DNA from 3 places in the Gluconobacter sp. P5B12 genome. Region 1 is predicted to be linked to each of the others. Evidence: riboswitches for the same ligand, from Rfam matches in the RefSeq annotation. Region 1 holds a riboswitch; each other region holds the start of a gene.
The links. Region 1 has a riboswitch for cobalamin ahead of KP702_RS06740 (TonB-dependent receptor). Riboswitches for the same ligand answer to the same signal wherever they lie in the genome.
Positions count from the first base shown of each region.

Region 1 (4,160 bases):
AAACGAGCCCCGCCTGATGCCACATCTGCATCTGTCTCTTCAGGCTGGTTCCGATCTCATCCTCAAGCGCATGAAACGCCGACACACCACCACGCAAGTCGCGTCCATGCTCCAACATGCTCGCGCCTTACGCCCGAATATTGGTGTTGGTGCAGATCTCATCGCGGGCTTCCCGACAGAAACAGACACGCTTTTCAACGAAACCCTCTCCTTCATCGAAGAGCAAGCTATCCCGTTCCTGCATGTCTTTCCCTACAGCGAACGCCCCGGCACGCCCGCAGCTCGAATGCCCGCCGTACCGAACGGAGAACGTCAGGCCAGAGCAGCCCAGCTCAGAGCTGTCGGTGAGGCGAACCGCGATACGTTTCTTGAAAGGTTCATTGGTCAGACGGTGGACGTCCTGATCGAAACACCGGACCGCGGTCATTCTCCCGAATTTGCGCCTGTGCGCTTCGCAGCCGATGCTTCCTCCCCAACCAGAGGAAGCATCGTCCCGCTTTCGATCTACGGTGTGTCAGAAGGGCATCTTCTAGGACGCAGCCCTGCCTAAAAACCTGCTGTCAGGGCGAAGCGGGCAGAAACTGGCTCCAGCGGATGACCTGTTGCACCGCTCTGCACAGCAGAGGCCGGTGTTAGACGATAGTCATACGCATATTGTGCCGCATAGGCATGCGTATTGAAGACGTTAAAGACATTTGCTTCGAGTTTCAGATTTTTGGTGAAGCAATAGCCAATATTCAAATTGAGTTCCTGATATCCCTTGGAACGCAGGCTGTTATCCTCCACCAGCGGATACCCCCCGAGCCAGCGTACCTGCAAACCGCCATACCAGGGGCCTCGATCTGCAAGGATGCCGAATGACCAAACGAAATTTGGGGCATTCGTCACGTACGGACCATCAATTCCATAACTGGCCAGATCTGACGCCTGATAACGCGCTTTCGCAAAGGACAGATCCGTATTCAGTTCAAGCCAGGTAACCGGATTATACTGTGCGGAAAACTCAATTCCCTCCCTACGACTGGCAGGGCCAGGAGAAGTAACACCAGCGTCGCCATCGTAACTCAGCTCAGACGCAAAATCGATGATGAAGGCAGCCGCCTGCACATTCAGATGACGGAGAGGCGTAGTCCGTACACCGATTTCACCGCTGACAGCCGACGTCATAAGAGGAACTTTAACCGACCCTTTGGCAAATTCGTCTGACGCATAAGAACCAGACACTGAGCGGAAATCGTTGGAGTGGAAGCCTCTTCCGCCACTCAGATAGAGTTCGGTTTTCTTCCAGGGGCCAAATACCAGACTTCCCTTGGGCTGAAACAGCCACTGATGCTTTCTGGTCAGGCTACCGTCGACAAGATTTTCGTCTGTACCACCCTGATAGTCTTCACGTAAACCAACAACCATTCGAAGCCAGGGTAACCAGTGCGTCGTGTTCTGGACAAAAAGACCGACAGCTCCAAGATCGATGTTATCCCCGTTACACAGGTCAGGCACCGTGCTCTCCAGACTGGATGGGCACTCCGGCAGCGTGACACGCTGGTGGGTATGGCGACGATCCACATACAGAAAGTCGTAACGCCCCTGAACGCCAACCTGAGTGTCAGTCCGGATACGGCCCACATGGTCCTGTCGGAAATAGACACTGCTTCCGCCAAGCGTAGTTCGTGTCTCGTCCTGCTGCTGCTGATCTCCGTTTACTGGGTCATCCAGATAATGCGTGAAGTTGTTCCAGAGCGTCAGCCGGTCATGAATGGCAAAAGCGCTCGTAACCCATTTCCAGTCATCGCCAGCAAGATGATAGTGCGCTGACAAACTGTAGCGCTCTGAAAAGCCGCCATCGGTCGGGTCCAGAGAGCCATAGCGGCTGATAAGCCCTTCCTTGTAGGCCGCCAGCGGTTGATCGTTTGTGGCCCTCCATTGACCGCGATAAAACATCCCCGTCAGGTCAAAGCCTTTGGTGGCGGTTCCGTGGGTGTAATGCGTCAATGCACGGATGCTCCGGGCATTGTCCGGATATTTCCACGGGCCGTCTGAATGAGAAATATTGAAGGCATTAACCCAACGATCGCCATTAGCAAATTGGGCCGTACCGCCAATGTAAGCGCGATAATCCCCTAGCGTTCCGGCACTCAGACTAATCTGACGGGCGATGTGATCTGCCAGCTTCATGTGATCGGAACCGGCCACACCAAAATCCCCGATATCTGCGTGAAATGGCCCTTTGGTATAATCAATGCCTGAGAGTGTTTCGGGTATCAGGAAATTCAGATCCGTGTAGCCCTGACCATGCGCGTTACTGACGCCATTGACCGGCATGTCATCAACAAATGTTGCCAAGTCCGTGCCATGATCCAGATTAAAGCCCCGCAGCAGGAATTGATTGGCCTTTCCCTCCCCGGAATGAGATGTCACCACCAGTCCGGGAACAGCCTCCAGAATTTGCCCCACGCGATATGCAGGCCGCTGCTGGATTTCACGTGCGGTCAAAGATCCTTCACTCGCCGTGTCCGCTCGTCCCAGAAGATTACGGCGGGAGGCCATGACACTGATCCGCTCCACCACATGGTTTTGCGCCGCAGAAGTGGTTTTCTTTTCCAGATGTCCGGATGCTTCGACTTTATCCGTATCAGACGCCCATTCTGCAGCAACTGCCAGTGTAGGACCCATGAGCAAGCTGCTCATCACAACGGACACAGAAATAGTCGATCGTCGCCAATTGCAACGACGCTTTTGAAAAGGAACAGCACTTTGCCTGAAGCGCTCTTCCGGTAACAGTACAGTCATATGAGCCCTGCTCGGTATGACAGGAACAGGGCAGACACGTTCGCAATCCGGCTGTCACAGAGGACTCCGGAACGCCACAAACAGCCGCCCCGGGCACCCCGCCGGTGGTTGAAATTGCATGGCAGGTCTCCTGGCTCACGGGTCTTCGCAGCCACCCTGTCTTCCCAGAGGCATAGGCACTCCAGTGACATCAGTCGGGTGACGGCTCGCCATTTACAGTTGCGGGGGCAGCGCCGGCCTTACACCGGACTTCCCTCTTAGCTTCACGCCACAAAACCGAGGGTGAAGAACCATACCGAAACACAAAAACTGAAACGCTTCCGTACTGTCAATGTCTGAAACAATCCTCCCAAGGCACGTTTGTCCTCAGGAAATCGACGCTACAGACTTGACGTTGGGCCTGACCTGTCCGAACTCCCGTGCATGGCTGGATTTTTCTCACGACTCAAACAGGGTCTTTCACGCTCGAGCTCACGTCTCGGAGCTGTATTCACGCATCGCAAGCTGGACGATGCCGCTCTTGAAGAACTCGAAGACGAACTGATCGCGGCAGACCTGGGTCCTGTCGTAGCAGAGCGCGTTATCGAGAGCTTTCGAAGCTCCCGTTTTGGCAAGGACGTCACAAGTGACGAAATTCGCGATGCCCTGGCCGAAGAGATTGCACGGGTTCTGGAGCCCGTTGCGATCCCGTTTGAGCCTGATCCGAAGAAGAAGCCCCATGTCGTCCTCGTGGTCGGCGTCAACGGTGTAGGCAAGACCACAACCATCGGCAAAATGGCCCGCCATTACAGTGAAGAAGGCAAATCCGTCATGCTCGTGGCGGGAGATACCTTCCGTGCTGCGGCGGTCGAACAGCTTCAGGTGTGGGGGCAACGCTCAGATGTGCCCGTTATCGCGGGAAAACACGGAGCTGATGCTGCTGGCCTCGCCTATGACGGTATCAAACGCGCGACCGAAGAGGGCAAAGACCTCCTCTTCATCGATACCGCCGGCCGCCTGCATAATAAGGGCGCGCTCATGGAAGAGCTGGCCAAGATCATCCGCGTCATGCAGAAATTCGACCCAACCGCCCCGCATTCCGTATTGCTGGTGCTGGATGCAACGACCGGTCAGAACGCCATTGAGCAGGTACGGGTGTTCCGTGAGCTGGTGAACGTCACAGGCCTGATCGTGACCAAACTGGACGGTTCTGCCCGCGGTGGAATTGTGGTCGCACTTGCAGAACAGTTCAAACTGCCCGTGCACATGGTCGGTGTCGGCGAACAGGCCGAGGACCTGCGCCCGTTCTCAGCTCAGGATTATGCGCGCGGTCTTGTGGGTGGCGCTACGGGAGATCTTGCCTCCCGGCTTGTCGAGAGCCCCTCAGAAGAAGA
Region 1 covers NZ_JACRVV010000002.1:593,541-597,700, reverse strand. Annotated here, with positions in the region: gene KP702_RS06745 (MiaB/RimO family radical SAM methylthiotransferase) at 1-550, shown strand, start outside; gene KP702_RS06740 (TonB-dependent receptor) at 547-2,670, opposite strand; cobalamin riboswitch at 2,890-3,097, opposite strand; gene ftsY (signal recognition particle-docking protein FtsY) at 3,211-4,160, shown strand, end outside.

Region 2 (4,160 bases), on a different contig from region 1:
GTCGCTAAAGATGATTTCTTGCGTGTATCTGGCGAACCCTCATCAACTGCAGCAGCGAAGGCACCATTGCATGTGCCAGAGAGGAGGAGCGCCGTAAAAAGCATTGGACCAAAATTTGTACGTTGAGGAACGTTCGACGCTGGAAGTCTCATGGAACGGGCTAACTGCCTCCGCTGGAATGAATTTTCACGGGAATTTCAACCGAGTTCCCGTCTTTCTTAAAGTTACAAATGATATTCATTCTCAAAAACTTCAATCTTTAATTCACTCAAATTCGCAGTTGTTACATTCAGCACAGCTTTCCTGCCACCTTGAGCGGGCAAGTATTTTCTACAAAAAAAAGAATTACGAAAGCGGATGTTTTTTCAAGAATCGTGCTGTGTGAAAGTCTTTCTATCCGTTCAGGCGTGAGTTGACCTCACGGTCTGCCTTTGAATGCCAAGCCCTTCGATTTCCAGCTCTACGACATCCCCTGGTTCGAGATAGACTGGGTGAGGCTTGATGCCCATTCCGACGCCGGCAGGTGTGCCTGTAGCAATGATATCGCCCGGCATCAGGGTCATGTAGTGGCTGACATGTGAAATGATGCTGCGGACGTCAAAGATCATGTTGGAGGTATGCCCCGTCTGCCGACGGTGTCCGTTGACATCTAACCGCATGGAAAGCGATTGCGGATCGGCGATTTCATCGGTCGTCACAAGCCATGGTCCCAAAGGCCCGAATGTGTCGCAGCCTTTGCCTTTGTCCCACTGGCTTGTCTGCATCTGAAATGAGCGTTCAGAGACATCATTGGCGACACAATATCCCGCCACATGCTCCAAAGCCTTCTCCGGGGAGACGTAGGACGCTTTTGTGCCGATAATGACTGCGAGTTCGACTTCCCAGTCCACTTTGGTGGCTTGTTGGGGAATCAGAATACCATCGCTCGGACCCGTCAGGGCAGAGATGGCTTTCATGAAGACGATTGGCTCTGAGGGGAGGGGAAGGCCTGCTTCCTCGGCATGATCCAGATAGTTCAGACCAATGCAGATGTACTTTCCGGCACCGGAGAACGGAATACCGTAGCGTGGTGCTTCTGAAATGACAGGGAGAGTATCCGGATTAATCGCCCGCAAGGCGTCCAACTGCTCTGGAGACAGATGGGCAGCTGTAATATCAGGCAAAACCCCTTCGAGGCTTCTCAGGATGCCAGTGTCATCAATGAGTCCGGGTGTTTCCTGATTCAAGGGACCAAAACGACAGAGCTTCATCCTGCAACACTTTCTGTCCAGAGTGGGGAAGCATGAGATTAGGCATGTTTAGGCGCTACTTCCAAGGGATTGAGGGGCCTGTTCATGGCCGCTGCCCCAAACGCGAAGGCGCCCCATTGTTCAAATTGATAACTTCAGTTATTGATATGTTATAACATACGTGTTTGACTATATGGGAGTTTCGGTTATGCCCCTGCTCAATGATGGTTCCCCGGAAGGGGATGAAAAGGGAACGCAGTGAAATGCTGCGGCTGCCCCCGCAACTGTGAGCGGTGAGGCTGATCACGATGGGTTCCGGGAACCCGGCCACTGGGGCGTCAGCCTTGGGAAGGCTCGCGATCTGCCGATGATCTGCAAGCCAGGAGACCTGCCATCGAAAATGGTCATGGACGAAGCGAAAGGGCGGGGTGCACCGGACGCAGCAGGATGTTTATCCTGCTCATCGTAGTGACGCATTGTTGAGTGAAGTTTGCGTTATCCATGAGGAAAATTAGTTTTGTCGGTGTGTTGCCCGTCGCGGCATTGACCGTCTTTCAGCCCGCATTTGCTCAGACAGAAGATGTCAGGAAGGCAGCAACCAAGGCGAAAGAGGAGCACATTACGGCGCATGGCCGGGCGCAGCCATTGAAGGACAGTGCTGTTATCGGGGGCAGGCTCGGGCTGACGGTTCAGCATAACCCTGCAACCATCAATGTCATTCAGCGCAGCGTGATGGAGCAGCGCGGCTATGCGCATGCTGAAGACGCCGCAGACAGCGCACCGGGCGTTTCTTCCGGTGGATCTCCTGGAAGTCCGGCGCAGATGATGATGCGCGGCTTCAGCGGAAATCAGGTTCTGATCCTTCGGGACGGAATTTATTACGGCCCGACCACGATGGTGAACCGTCCGCTCAACAGCTTTAATCTTGAGAGCGTTCAGGTTCTCAAGGGGCCGTCGTCCGTTCTTTACGGGCAGGGCGCTGTCGGCGGCACCGTGGACATGCGCACGCGTGATCCTGCATTTGATGGGCCGCATGCCAATGCGCTGATATCTTATGGCAGTTTCAATACATGGAATGCTGGCCTGGGCGGTTCGGTTCCCATTACTGACACGTTGGCCATTCGAAGTGATTTTAGTCGTACCTCGTCTGATGGATACGTTGCTGGCGCAGACCCACACAGCAACGATTTCACGACAACGTTGCTCTGGCACCCTTCGAAGAAATTTACAGCCCGCTTTGGCGTCGACTATCTGACAGATCGCTTGTCGACGTATTATGGAACCCCTTTGGTCCCGCTGGCTCAGGTCCATGATGGCGTGGGCGGCCTGCTGTCGTCTTCCAAGGGGTTAGGCGTAAGCCGGTCATCGCTCTGGCGGTATTACAATGCCAAGGATGCAAAAGCCGGCTCGGTCAATGTGACCCCGACGCTCCATCTGACGTGGCAGTCAACGGAGAACATGACGTTCCACAATAAAACCTATGTCCTTTACGCCAAGCGGAACTGGAATAACGCTGAATCCTACAGTTATATCGGTTCATCTGGGCAGACAGACGCAGCCGGAAGTGCCATTGCACCCGGTCGGGTCGGCCGGGATCGGTTCTATGTTTATATGAACCAGCATCAGGTTGGTGACACGCTGGATGGCCAGTTTGATTTTCATGTTTTCGGAATGAAGAACCGTCTGGTCGTCGGTGGAGACGCGTATTATGTGCGGCTCATCCGGAACCGTGGTTTTCCGGACGCGACATATGCAGACAGTGTTTCTCTGAGTAGCCCCGAAAGCACGGCCGTGGGGAGCTTTGCAGGGGAGTATCCATATACGAAATCTCCTACAACCATGGTGGACGCAGGCATCTTCATGGAAGATGTCCTGACCGTGCGGGACGATCTGCGTGTGGTGGGTGGATTTCGCTACGACTGGCTAAAACTGGATCGTCAGAATTATAGCCAGTCTGGTGCGTTCAACCCTGCGACCAGCTTCAAAGGGAACTACAATCCTGCCAACTTCAGGATTGGCCCTGTTTATGATCTGACAGACAACATCAGCCTTTACGGCGTGTATACGACGGCTGAAGATCCGCCGGGCTCTAATATCTTCCTGGTTAACAAAGGTCAGTTTTCGCGCCTGAGTCATTCCAGACAGGGGGAAATTGGCGCGAAGGGCTCTTTCTGGAAAGGCCGTCTGTCCTCTACATTGTCTCTGTATGATATCCGCCGTACCCGAGTTCTCGTTGCCACCGGTGTGGACAGCGTGGCAACGGCGGGCGTTCAGAAGTCACGGGGTGTGGAATGGCAAGGGGACCTCACGCTGGGCAAACACTGGAGCCTGTCCGGAAATGTAGCCTATACGTGGTCTCGTTATGGATCATTCCATCCTTCAGCGTCAGTGAATGCCTCCGGGAACGAGGTCCCGAACGTTCCGGCTGTAACGGCCAACCTGTGGGGTGTCTGGTCCCGGGTTGCAGATCTGCCGGTCGATCTGGGGGCTGGCATGCGTTACGTATCTGCCCGCAAGGGCGATTACGCCAATACCCTGAGTCTGAAAGATTATGCGCTCGTCAATCTTTTCGCGGCATGGCACGCCTATCGTGGCGTGACGGTTTATGGCCGGGTAGACAATGTGGGAAACAAGCACTTCATTCAGTGGGCGGATACCAGTTATCCGAGTGAAGTGATGCTGGGGGCGCCGCGGTCTTTCTCGATCAGTGTTCAGGCTGGTTTCTGATCGTGTCTGAGGTTGTGCTTCAGACGCATGCTGCCGGGTATGACCGCATACTCTCTTTGACGGATCTCTCCGTCAGGGAGGGTGAGCATGTTGCACTCATTGGCCCCAATGGTGCTGGGAAAAGCACGCTTCTGAGGCTGCTCGCTGGATTAATTTCGCCCACGGAAGGGGGGATATTTCTGGAAGGAACGCAGCTCTGCGCCC
Region 2 covers NZ_JACRVV010000006.1:123,478-127,637, forward strand. Annotated here, with positions in the region: gene KP702_RS11480 (TonB-dependent siderophore receptor) at 1-152, opposite strand, end outside; gene KP702_RS11485 (fumarylacetoacetate hydrolase family protein) at 402-1,250, opposite strand; cobalamin riboswitch at 1,438-1,640, shown strand; gene KP702_RS11490 (TonB-dependent siderophore receptor) at 1,731-3,956, shown strand; gene KP702_RS11495 (ABC transporter ATP-binding protein) at 3,959-4,160, shown strand, end outside.
Region 2: another riboswitch for cobalamin. It lies ahead of KP702_RS11490 (TonB-dependent siderophore receptor); the one in region 1 lies ahead of KP702_RS06740 (TonB-dependent receptor).

Region 3 (4,160 bases), on a different contig from region 1:
GCACGGCGGCCCACTTCGTCTCCTTGATGGGCTTGCCAAAGGAGAGAGGGCCAACCTGCTAGCACCTTCAATGCCGCAGGGCAGCAGCAGGCTCCATTACGTCAGCGTTTGATCCACTGACGTCGGTCCGGGTTTCTTGTTTCCCAGCCCATGCGCTCCAGTTCTGGCGTCTTGGCATGGGCTGCCGGATATCCGATGCAAAGATACGCGATAAGGTTCCATCCGGGCTCGGCGTCGAGAAGGTCTGACACGTGCTCAGGTTCAAGAATGGAAACCCAGCCCAGCCCCACACCTGCTGCCGTTGCGGCCAGCCAGAACGTATGAATAGCCATCACAGCGGACCAGGTTGTTGTTTCCGGCATGGTCGCACGTCCGAGACCATGTCCTTGATCCGGGAATGTTTCGCAGAAGACGGCGACATGATGCGGGGCATCATCTAATCCGGCCAGTTTGAGCGTCGCATAGGATGCTGCTTGTTCGCCGTCATATCCCTGAAGGGCTTCCCGATTACAGGTTTCGAAGCTCCTCCGAACGGCTGCTTTTCGCGCTGGGTTTTCAACGAGCACGAAGCGCCAGGGCTCACTCAAACCAACGGAAGGCGCCAGGGTTGAGGCATGCAGGAGATCATCCAACAAGGATGCTGGCAGAGGGTCCCGCTGGAAATGCCTCGCATCCCGACGCCATGTGAAAAGGCGCTCCAGATCTTTTCTGAAATCGTCTGAAAAGGCTGGTGCCGTCATGGTTTATCCGTTGCGTGCAAAAGGTTTGCCAGCGCCCGCCGTCAGGACACGGGATGCCAGAGGCCCGAAGAGCAGTCCGATCGTAGCCCACAGAACGATCTGCATCCCCAAGGCTGCCTCGCGGAAACGCCAGAGCACTGTTGCCGGGAAATCTGTTGGAACTTCATTGATATCAGGCATACCGGCTTGTACGGCGGCCACCAAAATGATGAAGACACCGAGAGAGGCTAGCACACCGTTCCAGTGGCCCAGGCGCCGGATGAGTGGTCGGCTGACCATATAGGATGCCGCTGCCGCGCAAAGCGAGAGAGCGATCATACCGAAATAGGCGCCGGTTCTTAGGCCGATGGTGGATGGAAGGCCAACGGCAGGGGGATTGGGAGGATATTTCAGGTCCGGCACCAGCACGAACACAACGAATGCTGCGGCTGCCAGAAGTGCAGATAAGGCTCGCGGCGAAAAGCGGCCTACGCGACCGTACGCAAAAGCAAAAATAGTCGCGAAAATGCCGCCGTAAGCCGCACCATACATAATGGCAGCGGTGAGAAGCCCGAAAGACGCCTGTATGTCTCGGCTGATAATTTCCGGTTCAGGCGGCTCACCAGCAGCGAGGTCTTTCGCGCTCTCGAATGCAATCGCAAGATTAACCTGCGGCTCTCCAAAAAAACGCGCAAACACGAATGCAAGCAATGCGGCAGCAATCCCGGCAATCATGCCGCGGCTCAAAAGACGACCTGTCATAAAACTATGCTGCGTTTAGTGGCAGGGGAAGCCGAGCAGATGGCGCCCATCATGAACAAATTCATGGACCGCATGCCCTGAAATCAGAGACGTCGCGCCTTGTTCTGCACCAACAAAATAAAGCAGCAGAAGGCTGAGCACGACCGTAAAGGCAGCCCATGGAAGGAGCGCGCGGATCGGTAGCGCAACCGGTGCGGTGATGCTGGCGGGCAGGTGGGACGGGGAAAGGCTCTGGCTCATAATAGGCTCCGCTGGAAAAGCGCGTTCTGCGGTGGAAAATTGATAAAGGAGGTCTGGCTTCGCAACGTGATTTCACGAGCATTACAGTGGCGCGACCGCACCGGATTTGCACCGGCTTCTCCCTGCTTCCGCTAGGAGAGAGGATGTAGCGTTTCGTGAGAAAGTGTCAACTTTTCCATGCTGAGGCCAGCACTGTCAGGAGAACGCACTCGGCAAAACTGGCCGTTGCTCCCAGCACGTCTCCTGTATATCCGCCGAGCAGTTTTCGGGCGACGGCGCGAACTCCAAGCATTGTGCATAGTACGGCAAGAAGAGTTTGGAGGCCCAGTTGTGCGGGAAGGCAAATCACCGTCACGCAAAAGCCGGAAAACAACGTGCCCAGCAGCTGATCCCGCGTCAGACTGGAGAGCTGCTTTGCCAGCCCGTTGTCACGCGCAGGCTTTGTGATGAACGTCAGGAGTGGGAGTACTGCGCGGGAGAGCGCTCCCGTGACAGCCATTGCCGGCAAGATCATTGCATTAGGCAGCGCTGCTAATGTCGTAATGCGGATAATCAAGCTGATGCCCAGAGCCAGCGCACCATAGCTGCCGATACGACTATCGCGCATGATGGTCAGGCGCTTCTCAGGAGTATGGCCGCCACCACATCCGTCCGCCATATCCGCCAGTCCGTCTTCGTGCAGGCCTCCGGTTAAGAGAACTTGTAGGCCGACGCTCCAGGCTGCCGCTACCAGAGGGGGAACACTCAAGGCGCTCAGCAGCAAGAACATTGATGCGCTGAGAATACCGACAAGCGCCCCAATTAGGGGCCAGCACCAGACAGACCGCGCCAGAGACCAGTCCTGTCCGCTGACGCGCAGCCATCCCAAGGGAAGGCGGGTCAGCAGGCCCGCACCACAGGCGATGTCTTCTCGAATGGTGCGCCAAAGCCTCATTGAATGGAGACGTCTGATTGGGAAACGGCAGCCTCTGCGAACGTCGCCATACCGTTGTGGCAGGCCAATGCTGCTCTGAGGACGGGAATGGCAACCGCAGACCCAGATCCCTCTCCGAGGCGCAAGCCCAGGTCCAGTATTGGTTTCAGCCTGAGGGCATCTGCCAGCCTGCGGTGACCAGCTTCAGCGGAACAATGCGAGAGCTTTGTGTGGTCGAGTGCTGAGGCAGTCAGTTTGATCAATGGCAGCACGGCTGCGGTACAGACGAAGCCGTCAAGCAGAACCGGGATACGATGGTGTCTGGCGGCCAGAGCACTTCCCAATATGGCGGCCAGTTCGTAACCACCCAGACAACGTGCGGTATCCAAGGGGTCGCTAAGTGACGCCGCGTGCAGACACAGGGCCTCATCAATAACAGAAGCCTTGAGGTTAACGCCCGCCTGATCGAGACCCGTTCCACGTCCTGCCCAGTCCGCGCCAGTGCCTCCTAGAAGGGCAGCACAGAGTGCGGCGGAAGGGGTTGTGTTGCCGATGCCCATTTCGCCTGGGCAGAACAGATCCAGCATGGGGGATACAGCGGTGTATCCGACCGAGACCGCATCAAGGAACTCCTCTTCGCTCATAGCTGGGAAAGCTGTGAAATCTGCCGTGGCCGTTAAGTTTCGGACGGGAACAACAGCAAGGTCCGCACCAGCATTTCGGGCAAGCTGGTTGATTGCTGCGCCTCCACGCTGAAAATTTGACACCATCTGGGCCGTAACATCCGAAGGCCACGGAGATACGCCCCGGCGGACCACACCATGATTCCCTGCGAAAATTGTTATCTGAACGTGCTCTAGCCTTGGTTTCTGATGGCCTTGCCATTCACCGAGCCAAATGGATAGCTCTTCCAACCGCCCGAGGCTGCCGGGAGGTTTGGTCAGAGTTGCGTCTCGCTCCGCTATCAGGGCGGCGACTTTTGGGTCGGGGTCTGGAAGTGACAGGCAGGCAGTGCGAAGTTCTGCCATGCTGGCGAAAGGGGACTGACAGGACGAGGGCATGATGTGCGGTGGCATGACAGGTCTTTTGTGCTGTTATCAGGGACCATGCAAGAAGAAGGCGCAGGACACATTGTGGCACAGACCATCATGCAAACAGGACTACCGGATGTGTCACTGGTCCTCGGGGGCGCCAGGTCAGGAAAAAGCCGGATCGCTGAGGCCCTTATCACTGACCTTCCGGCGCCTTGGGTTTACCTCGCGACCGGTCGGGCTTTTGATGAGGAAATGCAGGCCAGGATAGATTTGCACCGTACCACCCGTGGGAACAAAGGGTGGCGTACAGTTGAAGAGCCATTTGATATCGCAGGTGTTTTACAGGCCGAGCAGCGCGCGCCGGTCCTGGTTGATTGCCTGACTTTATGGCTGACAAATCTCATTCTGGAAGATCGTAATATTCACACGGCGACGAAAGATCTTCTCGAGGCGTTGCAAACACGGAAAGGCCGGACCGTTCTTGTGGGCAAC
Region 3 covers NZ_JACRVV010000006.1:92,105-96,264, forward strand. Annotated here, with positions in the region: gene KP702_RS11340 (histidine phosphatase family protein) at 1-112, shown strand, start outside; gene bluB (5,6-dimethylbenzimidazole synthase) at 102-740, opposite strand; gene KP702_RS11350 (CbtA family protein) at 744-1,481, opposite strand; gene KP702_RS11355 (CbtB-domain containing protein) at 1,497-1,721, opposite strand; cobalamin riboswitch at 1,748-1,886, opposite strand; gene cobS (adenosylcobinamide-GDP ribazoletransferase) at 1,888-2,655, opposite strand; gene cobT (nicotinate-nucleotide--dimethylbenzimidazole phosphoribosyltransferase) at 2,652-3,710, opposite strand; gene cobU (bifunctional adenosylcobinamide kinase/adenosylcobinamide-phosphate guanylyltransferase) at 3,783-4,160, shown strand, end outside.
Region 3: another riboswitch for cobalamin. It lies ahead of KP702_RS11355 (CbtB-domain containing protein); the one in region 1 lies ahead of KP702_RS06740 (TonB-dependent receptor).